DNA from 2 places in the Paenibacillus sp. JJ1683 genome. Region 1 is predicted to be linked to the other one. Evidence: predicted binding sites of a transcription regulator. Region 1 holds the regulator's gene; the other holds the start of a gene.
What was found. Region 1 encodes CtsR, which represses protease genes until heat stress. Its sites were predicted from a motif close to ATGGTCAATAAAGGTCAAACA; they were not measured.

Region 1 (9,771 bases):
TTTGATATGGGAGGCATTGCTGGTGTGGCAACGTGGCCGGAAAAGCGTCGCGGAGGTATGGTTTCACGTTTGTTGACGCATGCGCTTGAAGAAATGAAGACTGCAGGACAAAGCCTTTCTTTTCTGCATCCATTTTCTTTTGCCTTCTATCGTAAATTTGGATGGGAAACGTATACTGAGTACAAAAAATACGTCATTCCAATTGATAAATTCCCTGCTAAACTTAAAACAGAAGGTATAGTCAAACGGGATATCAAAAATATTTCAGAACTAGACCAAGTGTATCAATCGTATGCTTCACGTTACAATGGTACGCTGGTACGAGATAAGGCATGGTGGCAGGAACGGATTTTAAATGAGAATTATCGAACTGTAGTATATTACACAGATGCAGGCGATCCTCAGGGATATGCACTATACAAAATAGAAGATAAACAGTTAAATTGTGATGAGTTAGTATATGAAAATGAGACGGCACGTCGGGCTTTGTGGACTTATTTTGCAAATCATGACTCAATGATAACCCAAGGTAAATTTATTTACGTTCCAGCAGATGACAATCTGCCTTTTTTACTCGATGATCCGCGAATTCAACAGGAAACGGTGCCTTATTTTATGGGGCGTATTGTGGATGCTGTTGCTTTTGTAGAGAGATACCCTTTTGAGCAGATTGGAGAGGAGACAAGTTTAACCTTACATCTGACAGATCGGTATGCCCCTTGGAATGAAGGAGTATGGAGATTAACGATTACTACGGAGGGGCAAGGACATCTGGCAAGAGTGGATACAAGTAATTTATCTGAGAACGATACAGTAGCTGACTTGGAACTGGGAATTCAGTCATTAACAACTTTAATGCTCGGCTACCAGCAAGCTGATAACCTGTTTAATTGGGGGCGCATTGAAGGAAGCAGTGAGTCTGTGGCTGCACTTAAACGTGTAATACCAACAAAACAAACGTTCCTATTGGATTTTTTCTGATAAAGACCCAATTAGATTTTCTTAATGCCCAACTCTTTTTAACCAAATTGGATGTGGGATATCATAATTATTCAAAGCTCTTTCCATAATGGGAAGAGTTTTTTTGTTCTAGGGTATAAAACATAATTAGATTGCGAAAAATGGTATTGACCCCTTGGCAAAAATGAAATTTGTGCTATAATACGAATATAGTCAAAGAAAGTCAAAGTCAATCAGAACCAGTGTGTATCTACAGAAGTATAACCATAACGACATGATTTGCGTATAGTTAGGAGCTGCTTCTTATGGACAGAAGAGAAGTGTATGATTTATCGCAAATAAAGGTCACACTAGAAACGAAACGGTACAATTCCAATGGATGTACAATAGGTAATGGCCTGAGTACAGCTTAGATTCGTGACTTTACCGTTTGGTTAAGTTCAATATACGGCGGACTCTGTGGAGCGTGAAATGTACTTGAATACTTGCGTTTCCGTTAGTGGAGGATGATGAAATGCGCAATGTTTCCGACATTATTGAACAATATTTGAAGAGCATGCTGCTGGAAAGTCCCCAAGGCTTAGTGGAGATTCAGCGCAATGATCTGGCTGACCGCTTTTCCTGCGTACCGTCGCAAATTAATTATGTAATTAGTACCCGGTTTACGCTGGAAAAAGGTTATGTGGTGGAAAGTAAACGCGGTGGTGGAGGTTATATTCGGATTCAGCGAATTCAATTACCTGCACAGCATGCGATCCATACACACCTTCATCAGAGCATCGGGGAGGAAATTAGCCAATCGGCAGCAGAAGGATTGATTTATCAGTTAGAGGAAGCTCATTTTTTAAGCAAAAGGGAAGCTGGTCTTATAAAGGCTGCTTTATCAAGAGATACGTTATTGCTGAAGCTTCCCTATCGTGACCAACTGCGAGCAAGATTGCTTAAGGCTATGCTGATCTCGTTGCTGGCGGCCAAATAGCTAGTATCCATTAACCAGTGAATAGAGATTTGCAATTCAGATGTAGGGATTTGTAAAAATCCTGACGTTGAAGGAGGTGCTTTTATGCTGTGCCAAGAATGTAATATGCGGCCGGCAACTTTGCATTTCACCAAAATTGTGAATGGCGAAAAGACAGAGTTTCATATTTGTGAGACATGTGCGAAGGAAAAAGGGGAGATGATCCCTGGAACACCTAATGGCTTTTCGATTCATAGCTTGTTGTCGGGGATGTTGGATTTTGACTCCAGCACAAAGAGCCAGTCTTCAGGTCACAGTGTTCCCCAAAATCTGCAATGCAAGGATTGCGGTATGACTTATACACAGTTTAGTAAGCTAGGACGTTTTGGATGTCCATCATGCTATCAATATTTTGATAGTCGTCTGGACCCTCTGTTCAAGCGTGTGCATGGTAGTACGAGTCATGTTGGGAAAGTTCCGGTCCGTACTGGAGGCCGACTAAAGGTTAAACGGCAAATTGATGATTTGAAAAAAGAGATGCAACAACACATTGTACAGGAAGAATTCGAATCAGCTGCTGAGCTTAGGGATCAAATCAGAAAGCTTGAAAAAGAAATGACTGAAGAGTAAAGTTTGTGAAGAGTAGGAGGGAATGCGTGATGCCCAATATCCGATTTACGGAAAAGCCGCTAAGTGATTGGATGCGTGGTGATGCTGCGGATTCGGAGATTGTCATTAGCAGCCGGGTAAGAATTGCGCGTAACTTGCAGCATCTGCCTTTTCCCATGCTTGCTACCAATCAGCAGTCGGAAGAAGTGCTTCAACGCTTAACGGATATCCTTCAGTATGATGATTTGCGTCGTTTTGGTACTTTTCATACCTTGAAAATATCCGAGTTGGATGAGATCGACAAACAGGTACTGGTTGAGAAGCACTTGATTAGTCCTAATTTGGCGAACGAATCTCGCAACGGTGCTGTGTTGATTAGTGATGATGAATCAGTTAGTGTTATGATAAATGAAGAGGATCATTTGCGTATTCAGTGCTTATATCCCGGATGTCAGGTTAGAGAAGCTTGGGAACGCGCTATGGTCATTGATGATGCATTTGAAGCGCATGTTGATTATGCATTTGATGATCGGAGAGGTTTTCTGACCAGTTGTCCGACGAATGTCGGCACAGGTATGAGAGCTTCGGTGATGATGCATTTGCCCGCATTGGTCATGACTCATCAAATCAATCGTATATTGTCCGCTGTTTCACAGGTGGGTCTTACAGTTCGCGGTATTTATGGTGAAGGCAGCGAAGCAGTTGGGAATTTGTTTCAGGTATCCAATCAGATTACCTTGGGACAAACCGAAGCGGAAATTATCGAGAATCTGCATGGCGTGGTGCTGCAAATTATAGAGCATGAACGTTCTGCCAGAGAACGATTGATGAATGAATCCATGCTGCGGATTACAGATCGGGTGATGCGTTCATTCGGTATTTTGTCATATGCAGCAGTTTTGGATTCCAAGGAGGCTGCACAGCGGCTGTCCGATGTACGTCTCGGTGTAGATTTAGGAATTTTGGAGCGTCCTTCCATTGCAGCGATGAATGAGCTTAATGTGATGACGCAACCCGGCTTTTTACAAAAAAGCTTTGGGGATAAAATGAATACCGGTGAGCGCGATATGTACCGGGCGAAGCTGATCCGGCAAAAATTAGGCACAACCCTTTAATATATAGAATGAACTGAAATACACACTGTGGAGGTGCAGGATATATGATGTTTGGAAGATTTACGGAACGTGCACAGAAAGTGCTTGCCTTGGCCCAGGAAGAAGCTGTTCGATTGGGACACAACAACATTGGCACAGAGCACATTTTGCTAGGACTCATTCGTGAAGGTGAAGGAATAGCAGCGAAAGCCTTAATCGGTTTAGGGCTGGGACTGGAAAAAATCCAGGATGAAGTGGAAACACTGATTGGACGCGGTCAAGAGCAACCGACGAACATTGCCTATACTCCACGTGCCAAGAAAGTCATTGAGCTGTCTATGGACGAAGCACGTAAATTGGGTCATACCTATGTAGGTACCGAGCATATTTTGCTAGGCCTTATTCGTGAAGGTGAAGGCGTAGCAGCACGTGTACTGAACAACCTGGGTATCAGTCTGAACAAAGCGCGTCAGCAAGTGCTTCAATTGCTCGGCAGCAGCGAGGCGGTTTCCAGCCATCACGGTGCTCCAGCTAATGTCAGCACACCAACTCTGGACAGTCTGGCACGCGATCTGACGGCTTCTGCGAAGGAAAATAACCTGGACCCCGTTATTGGGCGCAGCAAGGAAATTGAGCGCGTTATTCAAGTGCTCAGCCGTCGTACAAAGAACAATCCTGTTTTGATCGGTGAACCTGGGGTAGGTAAAACGGCGATTGCCGAAGGATTGGCACAAAAAATCATAGCGAATGAAATTCCCGAAACGTTGCGCGACAAACGCGTAATGACACTCGATATGGGTTCTGTAGTAGCGGGTACTAAGTATCGTGGTGAATTTGAGGATCGCTTGAAGAAGATTATGGACGAGATTCGTCAAGCTGGAAATATCGTATTGTTCATTGATGAGCTGCATACACTGATTGGTGCTGGTGGAGCGGAAGGCGCAATTGATGCGTCCAACATCCTGAAACCTGCTCTGGCACGTGGCGAGCTGCAATGTATCGGTGCCACCACGCTGGATGAATACCGCAAATATATTGAGAAAGATGCTGCTTTGGAGCGTCGTTTTCAACCTATAACGGTGGATCAACCTTCTCCGGAAGAAGCGATTCAAATCTTGTATGGTCTGCGCGACCGTTACGAAGCGCATCACCGTGTAAAAATCACTGATGAGGCTATTGAAGCTGCAGTAAGATTGTCAGATCGTTATATTACGGATCGCTTCCTACCGGATAAGGCTATTGACCTTATTGATGAAGCGGGCTCCAAGGTAAGGCTCAATTCCTATACAGTACCGCCAAACCTGAAACAGCTGGAAAACCGTCTGGAAGATATCCGTAAGGAAAAAGATTCAGCGGTACAAAGCCAGGAGTTTGAAAAGGCAGCTGCGCTGCGCGATACAGAGCAAAAAATTCGTGAAGAGCTGGATGTCACTAAAAACCAATGGAAAGAACAACAGGGGCGTACAGATTCCGAAGTTACACCAGAGGATATTGCTCAGGTTGTTGCCATCTGGACTGGTGTCCCAGTCAGCAAGCTGAAGGAAGAAGAAACACATCGTTTGCTGAATATGGAGCAACTGTTGCATGAACGGGTGATTGGGCAGGACGAAGCTGTTAAGGCAGTAAGTCGGGCGATTCGCCGGGCACGCGCCGGTCTGAAAGATCCGAAACGTCCAATCGGCTCCTTTATTTTCCTCGGTCCAACTGGGGTTGGTAAAACAGAGCTGGCACGCGCCTTGGCTGAATCTATGTTTGGTGATGAAAATGCGGTTATCCGTATTGATATGTCCGAATATATGGAGAAACACTCCACATCCCGTTTGGTAGGAGCGCCTCCAGGGTACGTAGGATATGAAGAAGGTGGCCAACTGACTGAGAAGGTACGTCGTAAGCCTTACTCTGTGGTATTGTTGGATGAAATTGAAAAAGCACACCCGGAAGTATTCAATATTCTGCTGCAAGTGTTGGAGGATGGACGTCTGACGGATTCCAAAGGACGTGTTGTTGACTTCCGTAACACACTCATCATCCTAACATCCAACGTTGGTGCACAGGCGATCAAGCGTAACTCCACGCTTGGCTTTACAGCTGTTGTGGACGCTGGGGCGGATTACGATAACATGAAGGGCAAAGTGATGGATGAACTGAAGAAGAGCTTCCGTCCTGAGTTCTTGAACCGGATAGATGAAATCATCGTGTTCCATTCTCTCGAAGAAAAACATATTGCCGAAATTGTTTCACTCATGTCTGAGGAGCTGCGTAAGCGTCTGAATGAGTATGAGGTTGACTTTGAGTTGACAGACAAGGCTAAGAATTTCCTTGCCAAGGAAGGCTTCGATCCAGCGTATGGTGCGCGTCCATTGCGTCGTGCAATCCAGAAGCATATTGAAGATCGCCTGTCCGAGGAACTGTTGACTGGAAACATTTCTAAAGGCGACTCTCTCTACATTGATGAAGAGAACGGTGCATTGACAGTAACGAAAAAGGATAATGTATCCGCGAAGTCCTAAAGCAGTTTAGTAAATAAAACATTAGAAAAGGGTGTCTCGCAGGCTGGAAAGCTATTGCGAAGGCACCCTTTTTGTGTATTGAACACCTTGAAAGGGTAGGGTAAAAGCTTTGGGAAAGTTTGTGATATTGCTTTACGTCCGCCAAGCTTCAATGGTAAACTTTTATTGTTACAGCTCTTTCAGGTGCTGTGTGAAGATAAAATTGACATCATCGTTGTCAAGAAGGAGCCAAGGAATAAAGTATGGCTAAAGTGAAAACTAAATTTTCCTGTACAGAATGTGGCTATGAATCGCCTAAATGGTACGGAAAATGTCCTGGATGCCAGGCATGGAATTCCATGGTCGAAGAAACGGAAAGCGTTGTAAAAACTCAAGGAATGGGATCTTCCCTTCTTACTCATAGCACAAAAGACAAACCGCTTCCTATTATTGAAGTGGAGAGTGGCAAAGAAACACGAATTTTGACGGGAATTGGTGAATTAAATCGTGTACTCGGTGGAGGTGTGGTGCCAGGTTCACTTGTTCTGGTGGGTGGTGACCCGGGGATCGGTAAGTCTACGCTTATGCTGCAAACCTCTAATGAGCTGGCTTTAACTGGTTTAAAGGTACTCTACGTGTCTGGTGAGGAATCCGTCCGCCAAACGAAGCTACGTGCTGATCGCCTCGGTGCTTTGTCTCCCAGTCTGTACGTATTATGTGAGACGAATTTGGAGACGATTGAAGAAGCAGTGGACAGCTTGAAGCCGGAGTTTCTGGTCATCGACTCGATACAGACTGTATATTTGCCTGAGGTGACAAGTGCGCCTGGTAGTGTAGCTCAGGTGCGCGAGTGTACTTCACGATTTATGCGGATTGCCAAGGGATTAGGTATTGCTACAGTACTGGTAGGGCATGTGACCAAAGAAGGCGCTATTGCAGGTCCGCGTTTGTTGGAGCATATGGTCGATTGTGTACTTTATTTTGAAGGAGAGCGCCATCATACGTATCGGCTGTTGCGTGCGGTTAAGAATCGTTTCGGTTCTACGAATGAAATTGGTATTTTTGAAATGGCCGAGAGTGGTTTGCGTGAGGTGGCGAATCCTTCTGAGCTCTTCCTGTCCGAACGGCCACTGGGGGTGGCTGGTTCCACAGTCGTTGCCAGTATGGAGGGAACCCGGCCTGTGTTGGTTGAATTGCAAGCACTAATTGCGGCTACGCATTTTCCATCTCCACGCCGAATGGGTACGGGGATTGACCATCATCGGATGGGATTAATCATTGCCGTACTAGAAAAGCGGATGGGCATGTTTTTGCAAAACCAGGACGCTTATCTCAATGTTGCTGGAGGCGTAAAGCTGGATGAACCAGCGGTGGATTTAGCCATAGCGGTGAGCATTGCTTCCAGCTTTAGGGATGCTCCTACCAAGCCGTACGATGTGATTTTTGGTGAAGTAGGACTGACAGGCGAGGTGCGGGCTGTATCCCGAGCAGAACAGCGAGTGCGAGAAGCAGAGAAATTAGGTTTCAAACGGGTGATCATGCCCGAGAAAAGCTTGAAGGGCTGGACACATCCAAAAGGGATACAAATTATAGGAGTTGGAACGGTGGCAGATGCACTGGCAGCCGCATTAGATTAGGGGGCATTGAGGATGAAGGAAGCGAGCCAACTGGATAAAATGAACGATTTGCTACGGCTTGTGGCACCGGGAACTCCCTTTCGCGACGGATTGGAAAACGTTTTGCGTGCCAAAACGGGTGCTCTTCTGGTCGTTGGCTATAGCCCGGAAGTAATGGAAGTCGTGGATGGCGGTTTCTCTATTAATTGTGACTTTTCGCCGAACTATTTGTATGAGCTGGCTAAAATGGACGGCGCAATCATATTGAGTGAGGATTTAAAACGAATTTTATATGCCAATACGCAATTGATTCCCGATTCTTCCATTTCGTCCATAGAAACAGGGATTCGGCATCGGACGGCGGAACGAGTTGCAAAGCAGACTGGCAAACTGGTTGTGTCTATTTCCCAGCGTCGTAATATTATTACGTTGTATCAGGGGACTTTACGGTATGCGCTCAAGGAAATCGGGGTTATTTTAACGAAAGCTAATCAGGCTATTCAGACGTTAGAAAAATATAGATCCGTATTGGGGCAAGCCTCAACGAATTTAACTGCATCTGAATTCGAAGAACTGGTTACCATGCCGGAGGTCGTTAATGTCATTCAACGGATCGAAATGGTGCTGCGCATCAAAATGGAGATCAAACGATTTATTAACGAGCTCGGGAATGAGGGCAGGCTGATTAGCATGCAGATGGAAGAGCTTGTCAGCAATATTGAGGAAGAAGCATGGTTACTGTATAAGGATTATGCCAAAGACGATAGCGACGAAAAGATTCGTGAAATTATATTGGGACTCAAACGTTCTACGGATGACGAATTGTTGGATGTGAATCATATTGTACGTCTACTAGGCTACCCTTCTTCAGCAGCGACATCAGAAGAATATATTGCTGCACGCGGATATCGGGTGCTGAACAAAATACCTCGTTTGCCAAATGTAATTATTCATAATCTGGTGGAGCGATTTGGACGGTTTCCACATGTCATGACAGCAACGATAGAAGAACTGGATGAAGTGGATGGTATAGGAGAGGTTCGTGCACGTACGATTAAAGAAGGGCTTAAACGTTTACAGGAACAAGTTTTCATTGACAGACAAATGTAAATGTAATACAGTGAAAGGATTATAATGGAACAATTCATACATTGAGGTGAAGAGATGATTACCAAATCAATTCCGAACATGTGTACCTTGGGTAACTTGTTTCTCGGAATGATCGCCATTTTATTGGCCGTAGACGGAAAATACAGTCTTGCCGCTATTATGGTTATTGTCGCCATGTTGTTGGACGGACTGGATGGAAGGATGGCCCGGGCTTTGAATGCCCAGAGCGAATTCGGTAAAGAACTGGACTCCTTATCAGATATGATATCTTTTGGTGTTGCTCCCGCAGTTATTATGTACATGGTTGCTTTTCATGATGCGAATTCGGCTTTGGCTTGGACGGTTACAGCCATTTTTCCGATGTGCGGAGCATTGCGTTTGGCTCGATTTAACGTACGTCCCGGTGTACCAGGTTATTTCACAGGTTTACCCATCCCGGCAGCAGGTGGCGTATTAGCCACGTTGTCCTTATTCCATAACGAGATTTCATTGTTATACATGTCGATTGCCATGTTGCTAGTCTCTTATTTGATGGTTAGCTCCATGAGATATCCAAATTTCAAAAAGGTCGGCCTTCCGAAAAAAGCGATCTGGGTTGCTCCGTGGGTCGTAATTGCAGCGGTGGTTCTAGCTGTTAAATTTCCTGATCAGCTGTCGAAGCTGATTTTTGTACCACTGGTGCTTTATGCGTTGTACGGTATGAAGCTGAACATTCGGAAGTTATCACGCAGACGTGGACGTGAGCGGGATCGTTCTAAACAGGAAGAACAGGACGATCAATATCGTCATTCGCAACGTTAGTGTCAGACAAGAACTACAAGAAGCATTTATTTCCTTGATTCATTCAAGGGGATAAATGCTTTTTTTATGCATAAAAAGTGAAAACACAGGGTTAGTTATGTGGGAAATGGACCATACTGGTAAGGGAAGTGCTA
Region 2 (9,771 bases), 890 kb from region 1:
TTTCCGTAGAGAATCCTTCTTCTTATGAGGAAGCTGCTATTGCAAAAGCGTTGGATAACGCTCAATCCAAAGCCAGTGCCGTAGCAAAATCAGCTAAACGCGGCTTAGGGGCTCTGGTGAATGTGACAGTAGATGGCGGGGAAGCTCAGGTTTTCACACAACGTGAGAATGCCATGTCCAAAGCGCTCATGGATATGAGTGGCGGAACAGAGATACAGTCGGGCCAAGTAACGGTGAAAGTCCAAGTGTCTGCCCAATATGAGATGAACTAGTATAGGCCATTAAACGGAGCCGCAAGCGCCTGCAACATTGCAGGGTGACTTGTTGGCTTCTTTTGTCTATTGAAACCGTTTTGTAATGAGTCTGTCATAGCTAATGGCTGTTAGGTGTACAGATTGAAATCAGTGAGTGTACAGATTGTAAACTACATACAATAGGGTATAGATATAATAAGAAAAGTGATCAAAACACATAGATAATACAGATTCACAATAGGAGGAATACTTACGATGAACAAGCATACGAAAAAATGGTGCTCAGCACTGCTGGCAGCGGGAATCTTAGCAGGGGTTGCGGTCGTTCCCGTTTCCTATATTGAGGCAGCTTCGACCAAACAGCAGCAAGCGACAACACAGCAACCCGGGATCGCCATCCAATGGAATGGTAAAACGTTGGCCGCTAAAGGTGTACAAGTGAACGGGAACACAATGATTCCAGTGGCAGCACTGCGTGATAGTTTGGGAATTCCGGTGAGCTATGACACCAAGGAAGGGACATATACAGTGGGGAGCGGGTACAACAAGCTCTATATCGTGGTCTCCTCCTCGGATGCCTATGCCAATGTGAACGGGATCAACACGCGCAGCATGGATGCCAAAATGATCGCCGGGAAGCTATATATTCCTATGAGTCTGCTGAAAGACTATCTGGGTATCGATGCGCAGTGGAATGCAACTCAGAAAACAGTAACATTGAGTAAAAGCCAGCTAAATCCGATCACAATTGCATCTCAGACGCTTCCAGCTTCGAGTAATGCAAAGGTATCCTATAAGATTAAGTATCCGCAAATCAGCGGCAGCCAGCTGAATCCTGAGGCTCAACAGGCCATTAATAATATGCTTAAAAAGCATGCAGAGACAGTATTGGCAGCAGGCAAAAAGATGGTGGCAGAGGGAGAGGTTACAGCAGAAAGACCGTATGATTTCGAAAATGATTTTGCAATTGCCTATAATAAGGACGGTATTCTAAGTGTGATTATGCAGGACTACTCGTATACAGGTGGCGCACACGGTATGACGGCACGTAAAGGATATACGTTCTCGCTTGCTGATGGTAAGCTGTTGCAATTGTCTGACGTATTGAAGGCAAATCCTAACTACAAAAAGTTCCTGAATGCTGATTTGAAGAAAAAAATTGATGCGCTCCAGGCTGGCGAAGGTTTTGAGAAATTTAAAGAGTTGGCCGCAGATCAGAATTTTTATGTGACCAACAGTGGAGTAACCATCGTGTTTGATTTGTATGATTATGCGCCATACGCTTATGGAATTCCGGAGTTTACTTACTCGTTCGCTCAACTGCTGCCTCAGGGCGGTAAGCCTTTTGCGGGACAAAATCAATAATCTGGATTAGTTATATATTGAAAATTAATAGTAAATAAAAAAGACTGCCTACCGGATACGAAAATCCGAGGCAGCCTTTTTATTTACCAGCTATTCAGAAGAAAACCACTTTTCTTATACACCTTCTGGAGAGGAGCTAGTTAACACTTTATCAATAATACCGTATTCCTTGGCATCATCAGCGGACATGAAATAGTCACGGTCTGTGTCTTTTTCGATGCGTTCCAGTGGTTGACCTGTGCGATCTGCGAGAATGCGGTTCAACTTGTCACGCATTTTCAGAATGCGACGGGCGCGAATTTCGATATCCGTTGCCTGTCCTTGTGCACCGCCTAGTGGCTGGTGAATCATAATTTCACTGTTTGGCAAGGCAAAACGTTTACCTTTGGCACCTGCATTCAGCAAGAAAGCACCCATGGAAGCAGCCATACCTACACAAATGGTAGATACGTCAGGTTTAATGTATTGCATCGTATCGAAAATGGCCATACCAGCTGTGATGGAACCGCCAGGGCTGTTAATATACAAGTGAATGTCTTTTTCAGGATCTTCAGCAGCCAAAAACAGCATTTGGGCAATAATTGAGTTGGCTACAACGTCATTGACGTCCGAGCCCAACAAAATAATGCGATCCTTCAACAGTCTGGAATAAATGTCATAGGCGCGTTCGCCGCGGTTACTTTGTTCTACTACCATAGGAACATAGCTCACGTCAAAAAACCTCCCTTAAATCGTTAGTGGATTTGGTGGATATGCCGAATACACATCCCTATTTATAAACTGTTACCGTATTAACCACATGATAAACAATTTCAAACAAAAAGTCAAAGAAAGTCAAACTATTGATTAAAAAAAAGAACGCTTAGCGCTCTTTTTGGTTAAAAACATTATATGGAACATTTAGCCAATCATATAAAACGACGCGCCCGCGAGGAATCGAACCTCGATCTCAGGCTCCGGAGGCCTACGTCATATCCGTTGGACCACGGGCGCAAAGATGAATCATTACAAGCAACCAACTAATTAATTGGAAACAAAGATGATTATATGATATACGGCATTGAATTGCAAGCTTTTATTACGTGCGCATATTCACATAAAAAGTTGAGAAATATAGGTTCAGATAGACTTGCATGTGAAGCAAATATTGGGTAAGATATACGTGGGACTTAAAAAGTTATCCCGGGACATTTTAAGACCAGTTAGAGATATAGCATAGAGACAGAACTTAGAAGTGTGCGGGAGTGGAAAGCATGCGAAAGATATTAGAAATACAGAAGCAGCTTCTGCCCGACCTCATGGATGTTTTGAAAAAAAGGTACACGATCCTGCATCAGATTATGTTGTCCGAAGTTATCGGACGCAGAACACTGGCAGCTTCACTGGATATGACCGAGCGCGTACTGCGCGCTGAGACTGATCTCCTTAAAGCGCAAGGGCTAATTGAGATTGAGAGTGTGGGCATGAAGGTGAGCAAAGCAGGACTGGATCTGCTGGAACAGCTGGAGCCGATTGCGAACAACTTGTTCGGCCTGTCCCAATTGGAGGATCAGATTCGTCAAGCCTACGGTTTGAGGAAGGTGGTTGTCGTTCCAGGGGATTCGGATGCTTCACCGTTAGCGAAGCAGGAACTGGGCCGTGCTGGCGCAAAGGCGCTGCTGAGTGTTATGGATGACGAGGACGTGGTCGCTGTAACAGGTGGCACGACGATTGCAGATGTGGCGGAACAACTGGCATTACCTGCTAACGGCCCGCTTAAGGGCGGATGGTTTGTACCGGCACGCGGGGGTTTGGGAGAGAGCATGGAAATGCAGGCAAATACAATTGCCTCCACGATGGCTCGCAAGGTCGGCGCTCAATACCGTCTGCTCCATGTACCGGATTTGCTCAGCAATCATGCTTACAACTCCTTGCTTGAGGATACGAATATTCAGGATATATTAAGCCTGATTCGAGAGAGTCGTATTATCATTCACGGGATAGGCAACGCCATAGCAATGGCCCACAGACGCAAGCTTGACCCTGAAACCTTTGCCCAGATCAGCAATGAGGGTGCGGTCGCCGAATCGTTTGGTTATTATTTTAACGAAGACGGCGTCGTTGTTCACAGAATGCTGACGCTCGGACTCCGTTTGGAGGACATCAGGCGTACGGAGACGGTGTTAGGTGTGGCTGGAGGCAAGAGCAAGGCTGCTGCTATTCATGCAGTATTGCGTTTCGGACAGGAAGACATTCTTGTCACCGACGAAGGCGCTGCTGCCGAGATTGTAAGCCGTTATTTAAGAGATTGATAAGGTTTTTTAATTGTGTTGTCTTGACAGGCTTTCGGGTCTGTCTTGAATATATAAAACTAAACTAAACGAACTTTGGGAGGAACTCACTCATGACAGTTAAAGTTGGTATTAACGGTTTCGGACGTATTGGACGCCTTGCTTTCCGCCGTATTCAAGACGTAGAAGGTATTGAAGTAGTAGCAATTAACGACTTGACAGATTCCAAAATGCTGGCACATCTGTTGAAATATGATACAACACAAGGTACTTTCCAAGGACAAGTAGAAGTACATGACGGTTTCTTCAAAGTAAACGGTAAAGAAGTTAAAGTTTTGGCTAACCGTAACCCTGAAGAATTGCCTTGGGGAGACCTGGGCGTAGACATCGTTCTGGAATGCACAGGTTTCTTCACAACTAAAGAAGCTGCTGAGAAACATTTGAAAGGCGGCGCTAAAAAAGTTGTTATCTCCGCTCCAGCTACTGGCGACATGAAAACTGTCGTTTACAACGTAAACCATGAAATTCTGGACGGAACTGAAACTGTAATTTCCGGTGCTTCTTGCACAACTAACTGCTTGGCTCCTATGGCTAAAACACTGCAAGACAAATTTGGTATCGTTGAAGGCTTGATGACTACAATTCACGCTTACACTGGCGACCAAAACACTTTGGATGCTCCACATGCTAAAGGTGACTTCCGTCGTGCTCGCGCAGCAGCTGAAAACATCATCCCTAACACTACTGGTGCTGCTAAAGCAATCGGTCTGGTTATCCCTGAGCTGAAAGGTAAATTGGATGGTGCAGCTCAACGTGTTCCAGTACCAACAGGTTCCCTGACTGAGCTGGTAACAGTTCTGGAGAAAAACGTAACTGCTGAAGAAATCAACGCAGCGATGAAAGAAGCTTCCGATCCTGAAACTTACGGATACACTGAAGATCAAATCGTTTCTTCTGACATCAAAGGTCTGACTTTTGGTTCCCTGTTTGATGCAACTCAAACTAAAGTTCTGACTGTTGGCGACAAACAACTGGTTAAAACTGTAGCTTGGTACGACAACGAAATGTCCTACACTGCACAATTGATCCGTACGTTGGAATACTTCGCTAAATTGGCTAAATAAGAATTCCTTATCGAGCAACATCATAGAGCGGAAACAGGTGTTATTGTTTCCGCTCTTTATATATCAAAATGTGCCTTAAATTCCTGTTTCGTAAAATTATAAGGGTGCGGAGGAATATGGAGATGAACAAAAAGAGCGTACGTGATATAGAACTGAATGGAAAACGGGTGTTTGTTCGTGTAGATTTTAACGTTCCGGTTGAGGATGGTAAAATTACCGATGACAAGCGTATTCGCGAAACCTTGCCAACCATTAACTACCTAATTGAAAAAGGTGCAAAAGTTATTTTGGCGAGTCACTTTGGACGTCCAAAGGGTCAAGTTGTTGAATCCATGCGTCTGACTGCTGCTGGTGTGCGTTTGTCAGAACTGCTTAATAAACCTGTTGTTAAGGTGGACGAAGCAGTTGGCGAGGCTGTTAAAGCGAAAGTGGCTGAACTGAAAAACGGCGATGTGCTATTGCTTGAAAATGTACGCTTCTACCCAGGAGAAGAGAAAAACGATCCTGAACTGGCGAAGCAATTTGCTGAGCTGGCTGACATTTTCGTGAATGATGCTTTTGGTGCAGCACACCGTGCTCATGCTTCTACAGAAGGTATCGCGCATCTTCTTCCGGCTGTTTCCGGCTTGCTGATGGAAAGAGAGTTGTCTGTTATTGGTAAAGCCCTGTCGAATCCAGATCGTCCTTTTACAGCCATTATTGGCGGTTCCAAAGTAAAAGACAAAATTGACGTAATCGACAACCTGCTGAACATTGCAGATAACGTAATTATTGGCGGCGGTTTGACTTATACATTCTTCAAAGCTCAAGGTCATGAAGTAGGTCAATCTTTGCTGGATGAATCCAAACTGGACGTAGCTCTTGGATTTATTGAAAAAGCGAAGAAGCTTGGCAAAAACTTCTACCTTCCTGTGGATATCGTTATTTCTGACGATTTCAGCGCTACAGCGAACACGAACATTGTGGACATCGACGGCATTCCTGCAGATTGGGAAGGCGTGGATATCGGACCGAAAACTCGTAAAATCTATGCAGATGTTATCAAAAACTCCAAATTGGTTGTTTGGAATGGACCAATGGGTGTATTTGAAATCGAGCCTTTCGCTGGCGGTACTCGTGAAGTAGCGGAAGCTTGTGCTACAACAGAAGCATACACCATCATTGGTGGCGGTGATTCTGCGGCTGCGGCTGAAAAATTCCACTTGGCTGACAAAATGGATCACATCTCCACTGGCGGCGGCGCATCCCTGGAATTCATGGAAGGCAAAGCACTTCCGGGTGTTGTTGCACTTAACGATAAATAATCAAACGCATTACGCGTAATAAAGGCTTTAGGGCACCTAATAGTTAGGAGTTGAAACCATTGAGAACACCGATTATCGCGGGTAACTGGAAGATGTTCAAAACCGTACCAGAAGCTAAAACCTTCATCGAAGAGATCAAAGGTAAAGCAGAGGTTGCAGGAGTGGAGAGCGTTATCTGTGCTCCATTTACAAATCTTCCTGCTCTGGTTGAAGCAGTAAAAGGTACATCTATTAAAATCGGCGCACAAAACCTGCACTTTGCAGAAGATGGCGCATTTACAGGTGAAATCAGCGGCGGAATGCTGAAAGATCTGGGCGTAGACTACGTTGTGATCGGACACTCCGAGCGTCGTGAGTATTTCAACGAAACAGACGAAACGGTGAACAAAAAGGTTCATGCAGCATTCCGTCATGGCCTGACACCAATCGTATGCGTAGGCGAAAAGCTGGAAGACCGTGAAGCAGGTCAAACCAAAGAAGTTGTAAAAGTGCAAACTGTAGCAGCTTTTGCTGGTCTGGCTAAAGATCAAGCGGCACAAGTTGTAGTTGCTTATGAGCCAATCTGGGCCATCGGAACAGGCAAATCCTCCACTTCGCAGGATGCGAATGAAGTGATTTCCTACATCCGTAGTCTGATTAAAGAGCTGTATGATGAAAATACAGCAAATGCTGTACGTATTCAGTACGGTGGTAGTGTAAAACCTGAAAATGTTACTGAGTACCTGGGTCAAAGCGATATCGACGGCGCGCTCGTGGGCGGTGCCAGTCTTCAACCGGCGTCGTACATCGCGCTTGTTGAGGGGGCGAAGTAAGATGACAGCACCAAAACCGGTAGCTTTAATTATTATGGACGGATTCGGACTGCGTGACACTGTGGAAGGCAATGCGGTTGCACAGGCCAATAAACCGAATTACGACCGGTATTTAAAACAGTATCCACATACTACTTTGACGGCTTCTGGTGAAGCGGTGGGTCTGCCGGAAGGACAAATGGGTAACTCCGAAGTAGGTCACTTGAACATCGGCGCAGGCCGAATCGTATATCAAGATTTGACTCGTATTTCGAAGTCCATCCGTGAAGGCGAGTTCTTCGACAATGAAACATTGGTTAAAGCCGTGCAGCATGCGAAGAAGAACAACACTAAACTTCACTTGTACGGACTTCTGTCCGACGGTGGTGTGCATAGCCATATCAGCCATCTGTTCGCTATGCTGGATCTGGCTAAAAAAGAAGGATTAACCGAAGTGTACATTCATGCTTTCATGGATGGACGTGACGTTATGCCTGATAGCGGCGTAGGCTTTATGCAACAACTGGTCGCTAAAATTCAGGAAGTGGGCATTGGCCAAATTGCAACCGTACAAGGACGCTATTATGCAATGGACCGCGACAAACGTTGGGAACGTGTTGAGAAATCTTACCGTGCAATCGTATACGGTGAAGGTCCTCAATATACCGACCCACTCGAAGCATTGAAGGAATCGTATGAAAAATCAGTGTTCGATGAATTTGTGGAGCCAACTGTTATTGTGAAGGCTGATGGAAGCCCTGTAGGGCTGGTTGAAAGCAATGACTCTGTCGTATTCCTGAATTTCCGTCCTGACCGTGCGATTCAATTGTCTCAAGTATTTACCAATGAAGATTTCCGTGGTTTTGACCGTGGGCCACAATGGCCTAAAAATCTGCACTTTGTTTGCCTGACCTTGTTCAGTGAAACGGTTGGAGGCTTTGTTGCCTATGAACCGAAAAACCTGGACAACACGTTTGGCGAAGTGCTGGTACAAAACAACAAAAAGCAATTGCGTATTGCTGAGACAGAAAAGTATCCGCACGTTACTTTCTTTTTCAGTGGCGGACGCGATGTGGAGCTTCCTGGCGAAACTCGTATTTTGATCAACTCGCCTAAAGTGGCTACATATGATCTGCAGCCTGAAATGAGTGCGTATGAAGTAGCGGATGCTGCTGTTAAGGAAATCGAAGCCGACAAGCATGATGCGATTATCCTGAACTTTGCCAATCCGGATATGGTTGGACACTCCGGTATGCTGGAACCAACAATTAAGGCAGTAGAGACAACGGATGAGTGTGTTGGACGTGTTGTAGATGCAGTTAAAGCCAAAGGCGGCGTGGTAATTATCATCGCTGACCATGGTAACGCAGATATGGAAATTGATGAGCAGGGACGTCCGTTCACAGCTCACACAACGAATCCGGTTCCGTTCATTTTGACTGACGAAAATATCGTTCTACGTGAGCATGGAATTCTGGCTGACGTAGCTCCAACGCTTCTGGATTTGATGCAACTTCCGCAACCTGCGGAAATGACAGGAAAATCTATGATTGCATCCCGCAAGTAAGCTTGATTTAATAAGTATAGGCTTGACCAATAAATTATGAATTACAAAGGAGATTAAGTACAAATGACTATTATTTCTGACGTGTACGCTCGCGAAGTCCTCGACTCCCGTGGTAACCCTACGGTTGAAGTTGAAGTATATCTGGAATCCGGTGCGATTGGTCGCGCTATCGTTCCTTCTGGTGCGTCCACAGGCGCTCACGAAGCTGTAGAGCTTCGCGACAACGACAAATCCCGTTACCTGGGTAAAGGTGTTCTGCAAGCAGTTAAAAACGTGAACGAAATTATTGCTCCTGAAGTAATCGGCTTGGATGCTGTGAACCAAGTAGAAATCGATACATTGATGATCAAATTGGATGGTACTCCAAACAAAGGTAAACTGGGTGCAAATGCAATTCTGGCTGTATCCATGGCTGTCGCTCGCGCTGCTGCTGAAGCTCTGGGCTTGCCACTGTACACTTACCTGGGTGGATTCAACGCTAAACAATTGCCAGTACCAATGATGAACATCGTTAACGGTGGTGCTCATGCCGACAACAACGTTGACGTACAAGAATTCATGGTTCTGCCTGTAGGCGCTCCTACATTTAAAGAAGCTCTGCGTGTTGGCGCAGAAATCTTCCACAACCTGAAATCTGTACTGAATTCCAAAGGCTTGAACACAGCTGTTGGTGATGAAGGTGGTTTTGCTCCTAACTTCAAATCCAACGAAGAAGCTCTGTCCACTATTATCGAAGCAATCGAAAAAGCTGGTTACAAACCAGGTGTTGACGTATTCCTCGGTATGGACGTTGCCTCCACTGAGTTCTTCAAAGATGGCAAATACACTTTGGAAGGCGAAGGCAAATCCTTCACTTCTGCTGAGTTCGTTGACCTGCTTGCTTCTTGGGTTGATAAATACCCAATCATCACAATCGAAGATGGCTGCTCCGAAGATGACTGGGAAGGTTGGAAATTGCTCACTGAAAAACTGGGCAACAAAATCCAATTGGTTGGTGACGACCTGTTCGTAACTAACACTGAGCGTCTGGCTAAAGGTATCGATGAAAACATCGGTAACTCTATCCTGATCAAAGTAAACCAAATCGGTACGCTGA

Region 2: a site for CtsR is predicted at 2,440-2,460, ahead of clpP (ATP-dependent Clp endopeptidase proteolytic subunit ClpP). Genes of this name have one in related genera too.

Annotation. Positions count from the first base shown of each region.
Region 1 covers NZ_CM129820.1:5,071,174-5,080,944, reverse strand. Annotated here, with positions in the region: gene ACUC6J_RS21965 (GNAT family N-acetyltransferase) at 1-981, shown strand, start outside; gene ACUC6J_RS21960 (CtsR family transcriptional regulator) at 1,475-1,939, shown strand; gene ACUC6J_RS21955 (UvrB/UvrC motif-containing protein) at 2,024-2,548, shown strand; gene ACUC6J_RS21950 (protein arginine kinase) at 2,578-3,642, shown strand; gene clpC (ATP-dependent protease ATP-binding subunit ClpC) at 3,687-6,131, shown strand; gene radA (DNA repair protein RadA) at 6,374-7,747, shown strand; gene disA (DNA integrity scanning diadenylate cyclase DisA) at 7,760-8,836, shown strand; gene pssA (CDP-diacylglycerol--serine O-phosphatidyltransferase) at 8,891-9,637, shown strand.
Region 2 covers NZ_CM129820.1:208,020-217,790, forward strand. Annotated here, with positions in the region: gene ACUC6J_RS00910 (SIMPL domain-containing protein) at 1-272, shown strand, start outside; gene ACUC6J_RS00915 (PdaC/SigV domain-containing protein) at 510-1,619, shown strand; gene clpP (ATP-dependent Clp endopeptidase proteolytic subunit ClpP) at 1,734-2,330, opposite strand; tRNA gene ACUC6J_RS00925 (tRNA-Arg) at 2,541-2,612, opposite strand; gene ACUC6J_RS00930 (sugar-binding transcriptional regulator) at 2,873-3,910, shown strand; gene gap (type I glyceraldehyde-3-phosphate dehydrogenase) at 4,003-5,013, shown strand; gene ACUC6J_RS00940 (phosphoglycerate kinase) at 5,136-6,317, shown strand; gene tpiA (triose-phosphate isomerase) at 6,377-7,129, shown strand; gene gpmI (2,3-bisphosphoglycerate-independent phosphoglycerate mutase) at 7,131-8,675, shown strand; gene eno (phosphopyruvate hydratase) at 8,739-9,771, shown strand, end outside.